Regions from separate parts of the Paenibacillus sp. MMO-58 genome, predicted to be linked through region 1. Evidence: predicted binding sites of a transcription regulator. Region 1 holds the regulator's gene; each other region holds the start of a gene.

Region 1 (6,462 bases):
GCCTGATCGAAGTCGCCTCGGGAGCCGGTGCTGCGTCCGCCGTAGAAAATCTCCTCGGCAGCGGCGCCGCCAAGCGCGATCATAATCTGGCTTTCCAAGAACTCTTTCGTGTACAGGTAGCGGTCCTGCTGCGGATTATGACGCACATAACCAAGCGCTTGACCACGCGGCGACAAAGCCACCTGCGATACGCTGCCCGGCCGAACGAGCTCTGCAGATATAGCATGACCAAGTTCATGCAGGGCAACACGTTCACGCTCTTCAGCCGTAGCCTCGCGGTCCGTTTTCTCGCCCATCATCACTTTATCGATGGCCATCGCTAGATGCTGCTCCATAATAGTCCCGCTCTGCTCGCGCATCGCGTAGATCGCGCCTTCATTCATAACGCTCTCCAGCTGGGCACCGGAGAAACCAAACGATTCGGATGCGATTCGTTCCAGATCGACAGACTGATCAAGCGGTTTGTTGGCCGCATGCAGACGCAAGATATGAAGGCGTCCTTTCTTGTCCGGCAGATCAACGCCGATATGGCGGTCGAAACGGCCCGGACGGAGAAGCGCGCTGTCCAGCATCTCCTTGCGGTTCGTTGCGGCAATAATAAGGATACGCGGAGCCTCGTCGGAATGAATGCCGTCCATTTCGGTAAGCAGCTGGTTCAGCGTCTGATCGTATTCCCGATGCTGCCCGCCGTCCCGCTTGCCTCCGATAACATCGATTTCGTCAATAAAGATAACGGCGCTTTTCTTGCCTGCTTTTCTTGCTTTCTCTCGAGCTTCTTTGAACAAGTCGCGGATACGTCCCGCACCTACGCCCACATACATCTCGACGAATTCACTGCCCGATGCAGCCAGGTAGATGGAATCCGTATAATGGGCAGCTGCCTTCGCAAGCAGCGTCTTACCAGTGCCCGGAGGGCCTGTAAGAAGAATCCCTTTCATCGGGCGGATGCCAAGCTTCGCAATCTCGTCTTGTTTAACCAGGAAGTCCAAAGCTTCCGTAAGCTCTTGCTTGGCTCTGTCTTGACCGCCAATCTGATCAAAACTGATGGATACCGCGTGAATCTGCTTGCTGCGCTTTGACCCCGGCAGAGCGGTCATACGTCCTTTGCCTCCGCGCGATGTAAACCAGACCCCTCCCGCCAAACAGGCAAGAAGCAAGACAGGAACAATATTAACTCCTCTGAAAGCAAGGAAAACAACAGTCATTAGCACAAAACCTGCCGTAATTTCAATCCAATACTTACGCATTAGCCGACACCTCCAGCATTGCAGGAGTACGTGGAAGCACTACATACTTCGTCGAGTTACCATCCTTCAGCGTAATATACACATTGTTATCGTCAAGCGCGGTTTCGTATTTAATGCCCGCATGATCTGCGGTTGCTTTCTGAAGAGCATTCGGAATTTCCGAATAGTTTTTCTTTTCCATCGCTTCGGCAACATTAAACAGTACCGAAGACCACACCTTCTCTAATTGCTCGCTTGGCGCTTGATTCGCAATATCTAGCGATAGTTCGCGGTTGCCAATCGCCTCTTTGCCTTCTTTGGAAATGGATTCATAGACGTCTTTCAAATTCGCATCCGGCTTAAGAGTTACCTGCACCGAAACGCGGTCTTGATCTATAGTAGGGGCATTCGCCGAAGCGATGCCTTCAATTTGTCCGATAGACTTCTGAAAAGGAGAAACAACGGCAAACTGCTTATATAACATCCATCCACCGAATAGCAGCAAGGCTGTAGCTACAGCGGAAAGCACGAAAGGGACAATACGAAGTTTCATAGTTGGTTTCCTCCTCTAAATCTGTTATATAGCAACACTAACGTATATCAACTCTGCCATACGAAAGTATATCATATAACGACATCAAAGAGGCGGTGTAAAAACAGGAAGCGGAGCCAGCCGCTTAATTGCGGCTAGCTCGCTGTTTTGGCAGGAAGATGATATTCGGTCACATACGTACCGCTGCGGAAATCATAGAAATCGTAGCTGTATTTCTCGGGATTCTTGCCTTGCGAATAGAACACTTCCCAAACAAGCTGCCCGTTTAAAGTTCCCGGCTGAATGCGTTTAATCGCCGCATCCGGTTTCTTCTGCAAGACGGCTTGCTTAATCACAGCCGTATCTGTTGCTTCGGAGGCTTTAACCGTTTGAACGGCTTTGTCAGGACCAATCAACCATACGTAAATTTCTTCATTCGCGTCATTCTCGCCCTTCACGATCCACGATGTCGTATCCCAAACCTGCTTCGTGATGGATGATACCTCGGTCAGACCGGCTGCTTCCTTTGCCTCTTTCCGAATCGGATTCTCCGAATTCCAGAACGGCTGCTGAATCGTATTATAGTACATAATGACTACCGCGATTACAGCAACCAGGGCAACAAGGAAAACAGCCAGCCAGCGCTTCGGACTCATCACCGACTGACGTTTTCTTGTAGTCGCTCTCATTATGCGTTAAGCAGCCGTTCAAAGCTGGCCTGCGCTTCAAAGCGGATTTTTTCCTCGTCCATCATCGTGCATTCGCCGTTATGAACAACCTTCTTGCCGTCTACCCATACATGCTTAACGTCCCTGCCGGATCCGGAATAAACAAGGTGGGATACGATATCCGTAAGCGGATAGTAATGAGGCTGATCCAGATCAATCGCGATAAAATCGGCCTTCATTCCCGCCGCGAGCTGTCCGATGCTGTCTTCCTGCCAGATCGAACGTGCCCCGTAGACCGTTCCCATGCGCAAAGCTTCCATCGCCGGAATAACTGTCGGATCTCCGGATATTCCTTTATGCAGCAACGCCGCAAATTTAATTTCTTTGAATAGGTCCAGGTTGTTATTGCTTGCTACGCTGTCCGTACCAAGCGACACTGTTACCCCTGCGCGGAGAAGCTCAGGGACGCGGGCTACGCCGCTCGCCAGCTTGAGATTGCTGACAGGGTTATGGGATACGGCAACATTGCGTTCAGCAAGCAGGGCAATCTCTTCATCGTTCAGATGCACGGCATGCGCAACAAGCGCCGGACGAGAGAAGAAACCAAGCTTATCCAGATGTTCGACCGGACGGGAGCCGTAATCGCGGACATTTTGCTCCACTTCGGCAAGCGTCTCGGACATATGGGTATGAACCGGCAGATCGTAATCATGGGCTGCCTGTACAAACTTCTCAATATAATCGGGAGGGCAAGTGTATGGAGCATGCGGAGAGATCAACGTTGTGATCCGGCCATCCGCCTTACCGTTCCAGTCACGGGCAAAAGCGATCGCTTCCTTCAGCTTCGCCTGTTGAATCTCCTCCGAGCATAATCCGATTACGCCGCGGGTCAAAGCGCCACGGATCCCCGATTGCTCCACCATTTGCGCAACCTGGTCCATCCGATCGTACATATCAACAAAAGCAGTCGTTCCCGTCTTCAGCATCTCTACAATCGCAAGCGCGCTGCCTGCACGCGTATCCTGGTCGACGTATTTGGCTTCCATCGGCCACATCTTCTGCTCCAGCCATACCTGCAGATTCTGATCGTCCGAATAACCGCGAAGCAGCGACATGGCAGCATGGCCATGAGTATTAATAAGTCCCGGCATAAATGCCAGCTTGCTGCCGTCAACACGCTCAACCTGCTCATCCAGTCCTGTTGGAGCCTCCGCTCCGATATATGTAATTTGGTTGTCCGTAACGACCATATGGCCGCGGAAAACCTCATTAGCATCGTTCATTGTTACAAACAATCCGTTCTCAATCCACAACTGCGCCATTCTCCTGCTCATTCCTTTCCTTCTCCAAATAATAAGCCAAGCTCAGCAACTCTCTCGTAAAGTCCGCGTGGTGAATGCGGATATGCTCGGGCAAACGCAAAATCGCCGGAGCAAAATTCAGGATACCCTCGATCCCGGCCTCCACGAATTGATTAGCCACGTTTTGCGCTTCCGGCCCCGGAACCGTAATAATGCCAATCCGGATATTGTTCTCCTGAACGGTTTCCTTCAGCTTATCCATCGGCAGGATGGTCAAATTGTTGATCATCGTGCCAATCTTGTTCTGATGATCATCGAAGACCGCGACAATTTTCATGTTGTCCTTGGAGTACTTATTGTAATTGCACAAGGCATGTCCGAGATTGCCGGCGCCAACTAGCGCAACGTTAATCCGCTGGTCGAGCTTCAGAATCTGCTGAATTTTCTCGATCAGGTAAGAGACGTCGTACCCGATGCCTTTACGGCCGAAATCCCCGAAATAGGCAAGATCCTTTCGGATTTGAGCTGGATTAAGATCCAGCTTGAGTCCTAGCTCCTGCGACGAAACCGTCTGCACTTCACGGTTGTACAATTCGTTCAGCACCTGCAGGTAGATGGGAAGCCGTCTCACAACGGCCTCCGAAATTTTCGCCTGCTTCACCCGATTTCCTCCTCTTCCGTTTGCAGCCATTCACGCATCCGCGGTACCATCTGGTCGATATGCATCGTTTCGATCTTTGGACCAGGCAGCGAATAGAGGAAGTGCTTGCCGTAATACGTATCAATGACGCGCGTGTCGTAGATAATAACAATTCCTTTGTCCTTCGCCGTGCGTACAAGTCTTCCGAAGCCTTGCTTAAAGCGGATAACCGCTTGCGGAATCGACAGCTTCATGAAAGGATTCTGCTTCTGCTTCTGCAAGAGCTCCGACTTCGCTTCGACAAGCGGATGATTCGGCGGCTGGAACGGGAGGCGGACGATAGCCAGACAAGTCAGAGCTTCGCCCGGAATGTCTACCCCTTCCCAGAAGCTGCTTGTGCCAAGCAGAACCGTCTCCGGCTGCTGGGTAAAACGTCTTGTCAGCTTCGTCCGGTTGCCGCTGTCAATGCCTTGGCCAAGCACTTGAATGCCGGAACCCGCCAAAGCTTCCTTAAGCGGTTCGTAGACCTGCTTCAGCATCCGGTAAGAAGTGAACAGCACAAGCATGCGGCCTTTTGTCTCAACTGCTGAGTCCGCAAGCGAGCTTACCAGCATGGAGATGAATTGAGGGTCGCCTGCCGAGCCCTTAAGAGTAGGGAAATTACGCGGGATAATAACCAGAGCTTGTTCCCGGTAATTAAAGGGCGACGGAAGCTGCACGGTCTTCAGCCGGTTATTGTCTTCAAAGCCTTCCAATCCAAGCTGCTCTTCCGCATATTGGAACGATTTATGAACGGACAAGGTAGCGGATGTAAGAATAATGCTGTCCTTCACGTCGAAGAAATATTGTTGAAGCTGCTTGCTTACGTCGACCGGCACCGCGTACAAATGAACGGAACGGTAACGGTATGTCGTGCTTGCCTCAATCCAATAGACTTCCGAATTCTGCTCCATCTTAAGGAACGTGCGGAGATCATCCTTTACCCGGGTCAAATCGCGGACTACGCCGTTCAAATCCGTAATCAAGCCCTGAATCGATTGATCATCAAGACGGTCCTTGATATCCGATGCCATCTTGTCAACCGTCTTTACAACGCGGCTTAGCTCGGTATGCACATTGTTCTCAATCGTCAGAACGTCGTCCCAGCCCTTTGGCGGGGTATCGCTGCGCAAACGGCATACGGCCTGACCGTTATCATTGCCGGCCTCTCCCGACTCTCCCACAAAGGCATACAGCAGCTCAAACAGCTTATCCCAATGCTCCTTTACGTCCTGGAACACGGGAATAACCGTATCGATCGTCTCCGTCCATGCCTGAACCCGCTCGTCATCCTCCTGTTGAAGTCGAAGTCTAAGCGCCGGAAGCAGACCGGAACGGGCATCTTTAAACAGCCTTGTTGTCTGATGCGTCAAGGAGAAATAGTTTAATTGCATGCCAAGATGCTTGCCCGCTACTTCTTCCACGTGATGTGCTTCATCAATAATCAGGTGGCTGTAGCTTGGCAACAGACGGTGATCCGCTTGAACATCCGTAAACAGCATGGAATGATTCGTAATGCATACATCGGCAATATTTGATTCATGCTTGGCGCGATGGTAATAGCAGCGCTTAAACCACGGACATTGACGGTTAAGGCAAGAGTCCGCGTCGCTTGCTACGGTAGACCAGAAATCGGCGCCTTTATTGCCGAAATTCAGCTCCTCTTGATCGCCGGTTTCCGTTTCGCTGAGCCAAACGACCATTTGCGATGCCGTAATGGCATCGTCAATGGGAGCAACTAGATCCTTCGCATTGATTTTACTTTCAAATTTCCGCAGGCACAAATAATTGCCCCTGCCTTTGAAGATCGAAGCACGGAAATCAAAAGGTAAAATCTCGCGAAGCAGCGGTACATCCCGCTGACGAAGCTGTTCCTGCAGATTGATCGTATGAGTGCTGACCACGATTTTGCTTTCCTGTTGAATGCCGTAATAGAGCGCCGGAATCAGATAGCCAAGTGATTTGCCTGTGCCCGTTCCCGCTTCAATCAGCAGATGGCGGTCATTGCACAAGGAATCGTAAACCTCGCGGAACATCGTTGTTTGCGCTTCACGCT
Region 2 (6,462 bases), on a different contig from region 1:
TCACACTGACTTCCATGATGAAGGGTGTAGAAGCGGCTGTTTATAAAGTTTCGACAGACCTGATCAACGGTACATGGCAAGGTGGCCAAGTCGTAACGCTTGGTCTGAAAGACAATGGCGTAGGTTTGCCAGAGACTTCTACGAAAAACGTTCCGGCTGATGTTCTTGCGAAAGTTGAAGAGTACAAACAAAAAATCATCAGCGGCGAGATTACGGTGCCAGTTAAATAATTTTCTTTGAGAAAATCATTTAATGTCGCTGTGTCAAGGCAAGGCCGGCAGTAAGCCGGTCTTGTCCTTTTTTGCCATACAGGTAGAAACCCCGGGGGGATGATGAAAGAATGGACCGGAGCACAACGGCTGTTGAACTAAAAGGGATAACGAAACGTTTTCCAGGGTTAGTGGCCAATGACAACATTAATTTTGAACTGAAAAAAGGCGAGATTCATGCACTGCTCGGAGAGAACGGGGCGGGCAAATCGACGCTAATGAACATTTTGTTCGGCTTGTATCAGCCTGAAGAAGGCGAGATTTGGGTTAACGGCAAGAAAACCGTCATTGACGGTGCAGGTAAAGCAATCGAACTTGGGATCGGCATGGTCCATCAGCATTTCAAGCTTGTGCAGCCGTTTACGGTTGCAGAGAATATCGTGCTCGGCAACGAGCCATCGAAATTTGGTTTTCTGAAATATAGACAAGCAAATCAGAGAGTTCGGGATCTCTCCGAACGTTACGGATTGAAAGTAGATCCGCAGATGCGGATTCAAGATATTACAGTCGGCATGCAGCAGCGGGTAGAAATTCTGAAAACCCTGTACCGCGGGGCCGACATTCTCATCTTCGATGAGCCTACGGCTGTACTGACCGTCCAGGAAATCGAAGAGCTGATTGAAATTTTGCGCAATCTGTCGGCTGAGGGCAAGTCGATTATTCTGATTACCCATAAGCTGAAGGAAGTTATGGCGCTGGCAGATTCGGTAACCGTTATCCGCAGAGGCAAGGTTATTCGAACCCTTCCAACGTCGGAAACAAACGAACGGCATTTGGCCGAGCTGATGGTCGGCAGAGACGTCACCTTCGAAGTCGAGAAATCGAAAAAGGAGCCTGGCGATGTTGTGCTGTCCGTTGATTCGCTGCGCATGAAGGGCGATCAAGGCAAGCAGGTTCTCGATGGCATCAGCCTTGATGTACGCGCCGGCGAGATTCTTGGTATCGCAGGGGTTGACGGCAATGGCCAAAGCGAGCTTATTTACGCCATTACGGGGATGCGAGGGGTTAACGGCGGAAGCGTAAAACTGAACGGCAAGGATATTACGAACCGAACGCCTCGCGAAGTGTCGCTGGCCGGCGTGAGCCATATTCCGGAGGACCGGCATAAGCATGGTCTCGTCCTTGATTTTACGCTAAGCGAGAATATGATTCTCGGCAGTTATTTCGACCCGCAGTTCGGCAAGAACGGCTTTATCGACTTTAAGGCAATGGACACGCTGGCCGATAAGCTGGTCAACGAGTTTGATGTCCGCGGCTCCGGTATTCATGCGAAAGCACGCTCGCTCTCCGGCGGTAACCAGCAGAAGGCGATTATCGCCCGTGAGCTCTGGAAAAACCCGGACCTGCTTATTGCGGTTCAGCCAACGCGTGGTCTCGATATCGGCGCGATTGAATACGTACATAAGCGGCTTGTCGAAGCGCGGAATGAAGGCAAAGCGATTCTGCTCGTTTCCTTTGAGCTGGATGAGCTGTATTCCTTGTCCGACCGAATCACGGTTATGTACGAAGGACGTTTGATGGGTGAAGTGGATGCCGATCATCGCGATGATCAGCAGCTTGGCCTGATGATGGCGGGCGATGCATCCGCTGCCGCCACAGCAGAAGGGAGGAAGTAGAACGAATGAACACGATGAGAAAAATATTCGACAAGTCTTCCTTCCTTGTGCCGCTGGTGGCGATCATCCTTGGTCTCATCTGCGGCGCGCTTGCGATGCTTGCGGGCGGATATGATCCTTGGATGGCTTATACCGCTTTGGTGAAGAAGCTGTTCGGCAGTCCTTACGATATCGGTGAAGCGATCCGGGCGATTACGCCGCTTATCTTTACCGGTATTTCGGTAGCTTTTGCTTTCCGTACGGGCCTCTTTAACATTGGCGCTGACGGTCAATTTCTGATGGGGATGACGGGCGCAACGATTATTGGGGTAACGCTTGATCTGCCATGGTATATTCATGCGCCGCTTGCGATTATCGTTGGCGGATTGTTTGGCGGATTGTGGGCGGCGCTCGCCGGTTACCTGAAGGCAGCGAGGGGCGTTAATGAGGTTATCTCCTCCATTATGCTGAACTGGATTGCCCTCTTCCTGTCCAACTATATCGTAGGCACGTATCTCGTCATGGAAGGGCAGCAGAAATCAAAGCCGGTTCACGAATCGGCGCTTGTATCGATTAAGTGGCTGTCCGAAAGCATGGGCAATGCCCGTATGCACTGGGGAACGCTGTTTGCGATCATCGGCGTGATTGTGTTTTACGTTATCTTGTGGCGCACGAAGAAAGGCTACGAGCTCCGCGCGGTTGGCCTCAATCCGAATGCTGCCCTGTATGCGGGGATGAACGTTAACCGCACGATTATTACTTCGATGTTTATCAGTGGCGTGTTCGCCGGGCTTGGCGGCGTATTCGAGATTCTTGGCGTCTTTGGTTACCAGACGGTTATGGCCGCATCATGGGGTTATGGCTTTGACGGCATCGCGGTTGCCCTTCTTGGCGGCAATACGCCAATCGGCGTATTCCTTGGCGCTGTGCTGTTCGGCGGATTGAGCTACGGCTCGGCCGGCATGAGCTTCGGAGCGAATGTGCCGCCGGAGATTGTACGGATCGTTATCGGATCCATTATCTTCTTTGTCGCTTCACATGGACTCGTGAAGTTCTTCCTGAAGCCGTTTATGGCTCGCCGCTCGAATAAAGGCAAGTCGGAAGGAGGCAGTGCCCTGTGAACGCACTAGATACTATCGGACAATTAATTAGCATTACGCTTGTCTTCTCAACCGCTTTGATCTTTACCGGTCTTGGCGGCGTGTTCTCGGAGCGATCCGGCGTCGTGAACATCGGTCTTGAGGGACTTATGATTGCAGGCGCTTTTGGGGCTGCCGTATTCGCCGATCAAGCCATTCAGGGCGGAATGAAGCATGGCGCTCCATGGATCGGGCTTCTTGCCGGTCTGGTTCTGGGACTTGTGGTGTCTCTGCTTCATGCGGTTGCCACGATCACCTTTAAAGCCGACCAGACCATTGTAGGCGTCGTTATTAATATTTTGGCGGCGGGCCTTGCCATCTACCTGACGAAAAGCCTTTATGAAGGCTCCGGTCAAACACCAACGCTGGAATACGTGTTTAATCCGGTCGCTATTCCGGGATTATCGGATATACCTTTGCTCGGCAAAGGTATTTTCACGGCTTACCCAACCACGTATATTGTGATCGGGGTTGTCATTCTCAGTTATATCGTTCTCTACCGTACAACCTTTGGCCTCCGCCTCCGTGCGGTGGGCGAACATCCAAGCTCGGCTGATACGGTTGGCATCAGCGTAACGAAGTACCGTTATATCGGCGTCATGCTGAGCGGTGCATTGGCCGGACTTGGCGGTGCAACGATTGCTCTGACAACAACAAGCAACTTTGCCCATAATACGATCTCCGGGCAAGGCTTTATCGCGATTGCTGCCGTTATTTTCGGCAAATGGAATCCGCTTGGCGTGGCCGGCGCGGCGATCTTCTTCGGGATGGCGCAAGCGCTTCGGAACTGGGCCCAGCTGTTCGAATGGTCGCATCATATTCCGAACGAATTTTTCTATATGCTGCCGTACCTGCTGACGCTTATTGTGCTTGCAGGCGCAGTGGGACGCTCGGCGGCGCCAGGCGCGCTTGGCGAGCCGTATGATCCGGCAAAAAGGTAGCCGGAATCCCTTTACAGCAGTTGTTTATGCCCTCTTCTCCACTTCATGCAAAATTTGCTGTGGAGAAGAGGTTTTTTTATTGTCTAAATACATTGACAGCATCCTGCACCTGGAGTAAATTAAACCTTAACAAAAGAATCATAAATAGGCCATTGACTTTGAAATAGTTTGTGCATCAATTCACAAAGTCTGGATAGCCATAATCGGAATGGGACTCATCGCCCATCCCTCATAAGAGGAGAGGATCAACTGTGGAAGCACTGGCGCTGGAACGCAAGGCGGAACAGAATCGTGAACTGCGTGAAAGGCTCATGCAATTGAAGAAGGAACGCAATGCCATCATTCTTGCCCATTATTATCAACGAGACGAAATTCAAGAGGTGGCCGATTTCCGCGGGGATTCGTTCCTGCTTGCGCAAAAGGCTGCACAAACCGACGCGGACGTTATCGTTTTTTGCGGCGTTCATTTTATGGGAGAGAGCGCGAAAATTCTAGCTCCTAACAAAACCGTCATTATCCCCGACGAACGCGCCGGCTGCCCAATGGCCGATATGGTTAACGTGGATGGTTTGCGCAAGCTGAAGGCGCAGCATCCGAACGCGACTGTCGTTACGTATATTAACTCTTCTGCAGAGATCAAGGCAGAGACGGATATTTGCTGTACCTCGGCCAACGCCGTTAAAGTGGTGAACTCGGTTGAAGGCGATGAAGTCATCTGGGTACCGGACAAAAACCTTGGCCATTACGTGCAGCAGAACACCGACAAAAAAATGATTATCTGGGAAGGTTATTGCAACACCCATGACATGCTGACCGTGAAAGACGTTGAAGAGATGAAAGCGAAATATCCGAACGCTCAATTCGTCGTGCATCCGGAATGCCGTCCTGAGGTTGTAGAACTTGGCGATTTCGTCGGCAGTACAACAGCTATTATTAAATATTGCAAAGAGTCGGATTGTCAGGAGTTTATCGTTGGCACGGAAGACGGTACCGGCTACCAGCTGCGTCTGGACAGCCCGAACAAGACATTCCATTTTGCATCCAAATATTTGGTTTGCCCGAACATGAAAGTGAACAACTTGAAGAAGCTGGTGAAATGCCTGGAAACCATGCAGCCTCAAATTTACGTTCCTGATCATGTTGCGGATGAGGCCCGTAAGTCCCTGGAGCGCATGTTACTCGTTAAATAGGAGGAGCATGCGCTACTCCTATGCTTGGAGGCGCATTACGAAGATGATGATACCAAGATACCTTGTTGATCTGTCACTCGAGGACTTGCCGGTAATAGAGAAGGACGTTATTGTGATCGGGGCCGGCATCGCCGGTCTTTTTACCGCACTTCGGGCAAGCGAGAATAACCAGTCTGTCTTAATGATTACGAAAAAATCACTGCTGGACAGCAATACGCGTTACGCGCAGGGCGGTATTGCGGCCGTCATCTCGGATGACGATTCCCCGGCTTACCACCGAGAGGATACGCTAATTGCGGGAGCTGGACTTTGCTCCGAGGATGCCGTTAACGTTCTGGTTCACGAAGGGCCGGAAGGGGTTAACAATCTGATTAGAATGGGCACGCAGTTCGACCTGGAGAACGGTGAATTTGCGCTGACCAAGGAGGGCGCGCATAGCCAGCGCCGTATCCTTCATGCCAATGGCGATGCGACGGGCTACGAGATTGTGCGTGCTCTCTCGGAGAAGGCGACAGCCGACCCGGGCATTGACGTGTGGGACGATCATTTCGTGATCGATCTTGTTACGCAGGACGGCGAATGCTGCGGAGCGATCGTGCAGAAGCCGGACGGTCACCGCTTGTACGTACGAGGCAAAGCGACGATTCTCTGCTCCGGCGGGACTGGACAATTATATCGTTATACAACGAATCCGGATGTTGCAACCGGAGACGGTATTGCAATGGCTTACCGGGCCGGCGCGCTTATTCAGGATATGGAGTTTGTGCAATTCCATCCGACTTCGCTGTGTTATCCCGGCGCTCCGCGTTTCTTGATTTCGGAGGCCGTACGCGGAGAAGGCGCTTATCTGCGTAATATCCGGGGCGAGCGGTTTATGGATCGTTATCATCATCAGCTGGAGCTTGCGCCGCGCGATGTCGTGGCACGCGCGATAGTAAACGAGATGGAAGAGACGAAATCGACTTTCGTCTATCTGGATATCACGCATGAGTCGCCGGAAATGGTGAAGCATCGTTTCCCTACGATTTACGAATTCTGTCTGCAGTACGGACTGGATCTGACAACCGACTGGATCCCGGTTGCGCCGGCAGCCCATTATATGATGGGCGGAGTCAAAACCGACCTGTTCGGGGAAACCAATATAAGAAGACTGTTTGCATGCGGAGAAGTATCGTCTACCGGCGTTCACGGCGCGAACCGCCTGGCAAGCAATTCGTTGTCGGAAGCGATTGTTTTCGGCAAACGGATTGTAGACAGCATTATGAAGCTGCCGCAGCTGTTGACGAAGCCTGTCATAGAAAAGGATCAGCCGCGCAGCGGCGCGCCTA
Region 3 (6,462 bases), on a different contig from region 1:
GCAGCTTATCCATCTCCTTCAACGTCTGCACCGATATGCTTACCGAGGTCGCGCATAAGAGCAGTCCCAGAAACAGCGCCTCGTTATTCGATAGTCCAAACGCTGCCGCAATCCCGTAGCCTCCAACAAAGGGCAATATGATGCCTCCAACCGCTACGGCAAAGGATGGCTTCCAATTCCTCCGCAGCTGATCAAGATCCGTTTCGAGTCCCGCTATAAACATAAGCAGCAGCACGCCGATTTCCGAGAAATGTCCGATAAAATCATCGGGTTTCACCCAGCCAAGCACAGCCGGTCCTATGATGATGCCGGCAATGAGCTTTCCAAGCACGGCCGGCTGTCCCAGTTTCACCGATAACGCGCCAGCCAGCTTGGTTGATACAATAATGATAGCCAAATATAGAATAAACTCCATTTCCGCTCCTTCCTCCTTCTTTTCAGCATAACAAAAGGAGCCTGCTCCTATGCAGACTCCTTGAAATAGACAGAAGGAGCCCGCTGTGGCAGGCTCCTCCAAGGTCATGCTTATTTTATTATTCATACGGGCGAACCGAGAAACGGTTTCGCTGTTTAGTAAGACTATTTCAAGAACGAGAACAATCCGTTTACGTGAGTCAGGTAACGAACGTTACTTGCCTCTTTCATAAGTGTAGCCGCTGTACCTCTCAGCTTCAGCTGGCTTGCACCGATCGTACCGATCGCATCTTTGCGGCCAAGGCTCGCAAGTACGCCGGAGTTAACGAATTGGAACGATTTCATCGGGAGACCTTTCGCTTGCGCGAACAGGTTGTAACCGATGCATTCGCCCATTTGCCATGCGATTTGCGCGCTTGGCGGGTACGGACGGCCTTCTGGACCCATTACGAACGCGTTGTCGCCAGCCAGGAAGATATCCGAGTGGGAAGTCGATTGCAGGAATTCCGTTACCGAAGCGCGGCCACGGTTTACTTCGATGCCACAGTTAGCTACTACAGGGTTGCCTGTAACGCCGCCTGTCCACACGAAAGTATTCGTTTCGATGGAGCTGCCGTCTTTCAGCATAACTTTGTTGCCTTGAACTTCAGTAACCGCTACACCCATAATCAGGTTAACGCCACGGTTAGTCAGGCTGGATTTCGCGCGCTCAAGAAGGTCAGCCGGGAAGCCCATCAGAATAGTTGGACCAGCTTCGATGTTGTACAAGGAGATTTCGCTCTTGTCAACGCCGTACTGTTCACACCATTTAGGAAGCATATCAACGATCTCGCCGATCAGCTCGATACCTGTCAGGCCGCCGCCGCCAACAACAATTGTTGCGTCTGCTTTATTTTTCGATTGCGCGTAAGCCGCAATGCGGTTTTGGATATGCGCGCTAACGGCTTTCGCTTCTTCAACCGATTTCAGCGTCAGGCTGTTTTCTTCCAGACCAGGAATGCCGAAGAATGCTGTTTCGCCGCCGAGAGCGACAACCAGCTGATCATATCTAACTGTGCCGTTGCCAGCCAGCTTCACTTGTTTTTTCTCAGGATCAATGTTATCAACTGTATCGATAACCAGGTTGATCGATTTGCCTTTCAGCAGTTTATCCAAAGGAAGAGCTACGTTTCCTTCGTTTACGCCGCTAACAGCCAGACGGTGAAGCTCGGTAATGATTTGGTGGTAAGGAGTTTTGTTGATCAGTGTAATTTCAGCTTCTTCAGCCGAAACATATTTGCGAGCTGTCAGTGCGCTAAGAAGACCGCCATAACCGCCGCCAAGAATTAAAATTTGCTTAGCCATGTTTACCCTCCGCTCTTGTATGATTAACCGTTTTTACGCTCAGCCAATACGTTCAGGAACGATTGGGCAAAACGAAGCGTTGCTTGTACTTGCGGATCTTTCAGCATCTTCAGAATGCCAAAGAGACCAATTGTAGAGTTATCGGCTTGAGCGCGGTCGCCAGCTTCAACTGCTGCGTTTGCGATGCCTTTAGTCGTGTCTACGATTGGTTTAACGAATTCGCCAAAGCCGTGAACCATATCGTTCACAAGAACTTTGTCGTTAGCTACAGTAGTAGCCACATCATAAGCTTTAGTGAGCAGAGTCACCAGTTCAGCCAGTTTAGGCAGGTTTTCCACCAATTGAGTCAGCGATTGCTGAATTTCCGGCTTCAGCAGTTGCTCAAGCACGTCCAGTTCACGTACGGAACCGGATTCTTCAGGTAATTTCGTTACGGTTTCAGACATACGAATGCATCCCTCTTTCCATCTGTAATCGATCAAATGATTTACTTGCATAAGCCGTTATTCCACATCTGTCATTAAAGTGAAATTATTCACAATGAAGACCCAACATCATCGCCGACTAGTATGCACGAACTATATCTTATTGTATTCCTCTTCCGCCAAATGATCAATTCCTATTTTATAAAATAAAAGAAAAAAAGCCCATTGGTTTCCCAATAGGCTTTCTTCCAAAAGAACTACTCAGTTGTGTACGGCAGCAAAGCCACAGTACGAGCACGCTTGATAGCAACAGTCAGCAGACGTTGGTATTTTGCGCTAGTTCCAGTTACGCGACGTGGCAAGATTTTGCCGCGCTCGCTGATGAACTTTTTGAGCAGATCAGTATCTTTATAGTCAATGTGAGTGATTTTGTTCACAGTGAAGAAACATACTTTACGGCGTTTGTTGCGTCCGCCTTTGCGGCCGCCGAATTTGCGTTCTGGACGCTCTCCGTCTCCGCCTTCTCTTTGCTTGAAGCTCATTCGAACCCATCCTTTCGATTAAAATGGCAAGTCATCTTCTGATATATCGATCGGTCGACCGTCATCCGAGAACGGATCACGGCTGTTGTTGTTGCGTGGAGTACTAGGCTTTCCGCCGCCGCCGTTACCGCCACCATAAGGAGCGTTACCGCCACCGCCGCCAAAAGATCCTCCGCCGCTGTTGTTGCCTCCGGCATAACCGCCACTCTCTTGCGGAGCTCCGCCTTCACGGTTAGATTCCAAGAAGCGAACGTTATCGGCAATAACTTCCGTCACATAGACGCGTTTACCTTCGTTGTTCTCGTAGTTACGCACCTGAATGCGTCCTTCTACCGCGGTTAAGCGACCTTTACGCAAGTAATTAGCGCATGTCTCAGCCAACTGCCGCCAAGTTACGACCGGAATAAAATCCGCTTCGCGCTCGCCCTGACCACTCGTAAACGGCCGGTCTACTGCTATCGTAAATTGCGTAACTGCTACACCCGCAGGTGTATAACGCAATTCGGGGTCTCTTGTTAATCTGCCAATTAGTATTACACGATTCAACATCGCCTCTGGACCTCCCAATCGAACATCTAGCGTGGATTAAGCAACGTCTCTGACGATCAAGAAACGGATAACTTCATCCGTAATTTTCATGATGCGGTCAAGCTCATTAACAACTTCGTTGTTCGCGTTGAAATGAACCAGAACGTAGTAACCATCACGAATCTTATTGATCTCATACGCAAGACGGCGTTTACCGATCACATCTTGCTTCGTGACTTCCCCGCCATTGTTAATGATGCCACTGAATTTGTCGACGATGGCTTGAACGTTTTCTTGCTCAACGTCCGGACGAATGATGTACATCACTTCATATTTGCGCATTGTGTTTCACCTCCTTTTGGACTAAGCGGCCCCCGAAAGGGCAAGGAGCGAGATTATTACTCGCATCTACACAGTATAGCAAATCGCCTACTCATTGACAAGTCATCGCCGTTCCCGATTTCTGCCTTTCATGTCCGTACCTTCTCCGGTGAATACTACAAACCGGACAAGGAGGTGAACAAGTATGGGCGAATGGACATTGTTTTCCCCGGGCGACAGCGCGCCTAACGATGGCGTCTATATTGAAACTGGCGATAATTCTTTCCATATGGGTATCACCAATCCGCAAAAGGTACGCCTTAAACGCGGAGATAAATTTCCGGAGACCTCTAATCATGAGCGTAGATGGAAAAGAATGGGCCACAATTAATTTTCAATCAGCCTTGAATAAGTTCTTTACTGTACGGACATTATAATTATCGACGGTGAAGAGAGGTGTGGTTCCATTGGACCTGAATAGGGGCAAGGACTACTAGAGAATTTGACTACTCATCACTTGAGAAGCGAGGCGTTGTGCTAAATACACGTTGCTGTAACACACGAGCAATCGCGATCGGAAAAGCGATACCTAATGGAATTGTGTACCGATCTGTGAAGATTGCACCTGGTTTTCCGTTGTATGAAGGCGATAATTCATCGAAACTTACAACACCGTCGGAAAAGGGACTCGCGAGAGTCCCTTTTTTCCGTTTCGGCAAGTACGAGTATAAGCTCCATCAAGAGCTCTGGCCGGCAAGCACCCGGCCGACATAAACCCCGCTTGCCGCTGCCTGGGATAAAGAATGCGTTGTCCCTGAACAGTCTCCTATAACGTAAAAGCCTTCAATATTCGTCTCGAACTTCTCGTTTGTCTCAATTGCCGGTGAATACAGCTTCCCGTCAATGGCGTACAAAATGGTATCTTCATCAATGGGTACCCCCAACAGCTTCTCCAAAGCGCTCAGAAACGCCAGAGTGGCCTCTATATACCGCTCCGGCACCTCATCCCTCAGCTCCGTAAATTCTGCCTCCAGCGTCGGCATAATGCCTCTGATGGCAGCATCTTTACTGGAGAGGTGCTTATCCCTTCCACGGAGAGAATCAAGCCTTTGAGCAGCAATCCGATTCCGCCCCCGGTTAATCCCGCCAACGATATTTTTTAAATAAGCATCTGCTTCATCAAGCGTAGCAAATCGGTTCGGCACAAATAGGGTATAGTTCAGATTGGAGCTGCCCTCGTCCTTCTCGCGGTAGTTTTGTCCGTCCGGCATCGCGAGTCCTTCCTGTAGCTTGAGCACGACCCTGCCCTGCGGATTCATGCAATACGTCGTGGCCGTGTAGTCTTCTCCCTCAAAGCTAAGCTTGGTCTCGAAAGAACGCTGCAGAATCGACGCCAGCTGGTCGCCCTTCATCTCGATTCGAAGACCCAGATCAACCCTTGCTTCTCCTCTGCCAATTCCAAGGCTTTCGCATTGATTGGTAAACCATTCGTTCCCGCTCCTGCCGGTTGCCACAATAACTTGTCTGGAATCAATAACTGTTTCATCAGCCAGTTCTATAATAAAGCGCCCGTTATTGGGTTGGATTCGAACGGGTTCTGCCTCAAATCTCATTGTGATTCGGGAATTCAAGTAATCGTACATGCGCTCTAGAACGGCCTTAGACAATTTTGTTCCCAGATGCCGGGTTTTCGTCGTCAGCACGCCAAAGCCCGCTTCCTGTGCCCGCTCAGTCAGTTCAGGGTCATAGGTGCTGTACAGCTCCGCTGCACCTCCCCCGTACTCGCATAGGATCGTATCCACGGCATCCATTAGCTGCAACGCTGCTTCATAGCCGGTCTTTCGCTCCAGCTCTCCGCCGAAATCATTCGTATAATTATATTTCCCTTCAGACAAGCCAAGTCCGCCAAAACCGATATAACTATCGGCTCGTTCCCCAAGCTTCTTGCCCTTGTCCAGCATTAATACCTGCAGCCCGCTTGCGGCTAATTCGTGGGCGGCGAATATGCCACTGACACCTGCTCCGATAATCGTAATATCATACCTACTCATTCCACTCTCACCTGTTTCTTCTGAAGATAAAAAAAGCTCCTACGTGATCTCGTAGGAGCTTTCTTCTTTATGTAACCGCCTAAGCGTTATGGACGAAATATGGCGGAGAGGGTGGGATTCGAACCCACGCACGCTTTGACACGCCTAGCTGATTTCGAGTCAGCCCCCTTGGGCCTCTTGGGTACCTCTCCGTTTGTGTCAAGCAAAAACTATATTATCACAGGCCTTGTCCCAATGCAACTGTTTTTTCAAAAAATATTAAGCCTGTTCGTTTTGCCCGGAATCCGCTGCGGAACGCAGTACTTTCTTCATATTTTTCTCGAACTTTGCTCTCGGTATAAGAACGCTATGCTTGCAGCCTACGCATTTGATACGGATATCCATCCCCATGCGGATAATTTCCATTTCATTGGATCCGCAGGGATGCTGCTTCTTCATTTGAACGATATCGCCCAGCTCGAATTGTTTACGCTCCATTCGGATCGCCGCCCCTTTCATTGCGATGATACGTTACCATTCGCGGATACGGAATGTCAATTCCGTGGCCGTCCAGTACTTTCTTGATATAAGCGTTTAATGCCCTTGCTACAATAGCTTGCGTATTAGGAAGACATTCTGCCGTTACGCGTACCTTGACCTCGGTTGAAAGCATGGTCTGAATACCCAGCACTTCCGGAGGTTTAACGAGATTGTCATTTTCAAACCGCTCGAGTTCTCTACGGATAATCACTATCGCTTTCTCCGCGTCCTCCTCATAACCGATCGATACATCAATAAACGCAATTGAATTATGCATCGAGAAATTCGTAACCTCATTGATCATGCCGTTCGGAATAA

What was found. Region 1 encodes Rex, which represses fermentation and respiration genes when NADH is low (regulators of the CRP and FNR family bind a similar motif). Its sites were predicted from a motif close to TTGTGAAATATTTCACAA; they were not measured.
Region 2: nadA (quinolinate synthase NadA) is a predicted target of Rex. The motif match lies at 4,113-4,130, and genes of this name have one in related genera.
Region 3: WFJ73_RS28225 (DUF1641 domain-containing protein) is a predicted target of Rex. The motif match lies at 2,282-2,299, and genes of this name have one in related genera.

The regions. Positions count from the first base shown of each region.
Region 1 covers NZ_JBBCVY010000001.1:967,093-973,554, reverse strand. The annotation lists gene WFJ73_RS04550 (AAA family ATPase) at 1-1,247, opposite strand, end outside; gene WFJ73_RS04545 (hypothetical protein) at 1,240-1,779, opposite strand; gene WFJ73_RS04540 (cell wall elongation regulator TseB-like domain-containing protein) at 1,914-2,447, opposite strand; gene WFJ73_RS04535 (amidohydrolase) at 2,447-3,760, opposite strand; gene WFJ73_RS04530 (redox-sensing transcriptional repressor Rex) at 3,729-4,388, opposite strand; gene dinG (ATP-dependent DNA helicase DinG) at 4,385-6,462, opposite strand, start outside.
Region 2 covers NZ_JBBCVY010000018.1:19,020-25,481, reverse strand. The annotation lists gene WFJ73_RS30680 (BMP family lipoprotein) at 1-230, shown strand, start outside; gene WFJ73_RS30675 (ABC transporter ATP-binding protein) at 341-1,885, shown strand; gene WFJ73_RS30670 (ABC transporter permease) at 1,891-2,985, shown strand; gene WFJ73_RS30665 (ABC transporter permease) at 2,982-3,944, shown strand; gene nadA (quinolinate synthase NadA) at 4,196-5,134, shown strand; gene nadB (L-aspartate oxidase) at 5,181-6,462, shown strand, end outside.
Region 3 covers NZ_JBBCVY010000013.1:100,594-107,055, forward strand. The annotation lists gene WFJ73_RS28215 (cation:proton antiporter) at 1-415, opposite strand, end outside; gene WFJ73_RS28220 (NAD(P)/FAD-dependent oxidoreductase) at 580-1,758, opposite strand; gene WFJ73_RS28225 (DUF1641 domain-containing protein) at 1,782-2,204, opposite strand; gene rpsR (30S ribosomal protein S18) at 2,441-2,725, opposite strand; gene ssb (single-stranded DNA-binding protein) at 2,744-3,274, opposite strand; gene rpsF (30S ribosomal protein S6) at 3,311-3,595, opposite strand; gene WFJ73_RS28245 (YjzC family protein) at 3,780-3,965, shown strand; gene WFJ73_RS28250 (NAD(P)/FAD-dependent oxidoreductase) at 4,312-5,625, opposite strand; tRNA gene WFJ73_RS28255 (tRNA-Ser) at 5,726-5,816, opposite strand; gene WFJ73_RS28260 (DUF951 domain-containing protein) at 5,884-6,102, opposite strand; gene WFJ73_RS28265 (mechanosensitive ion channel family protein) at 6,092-6,462, opposite strand, start outside.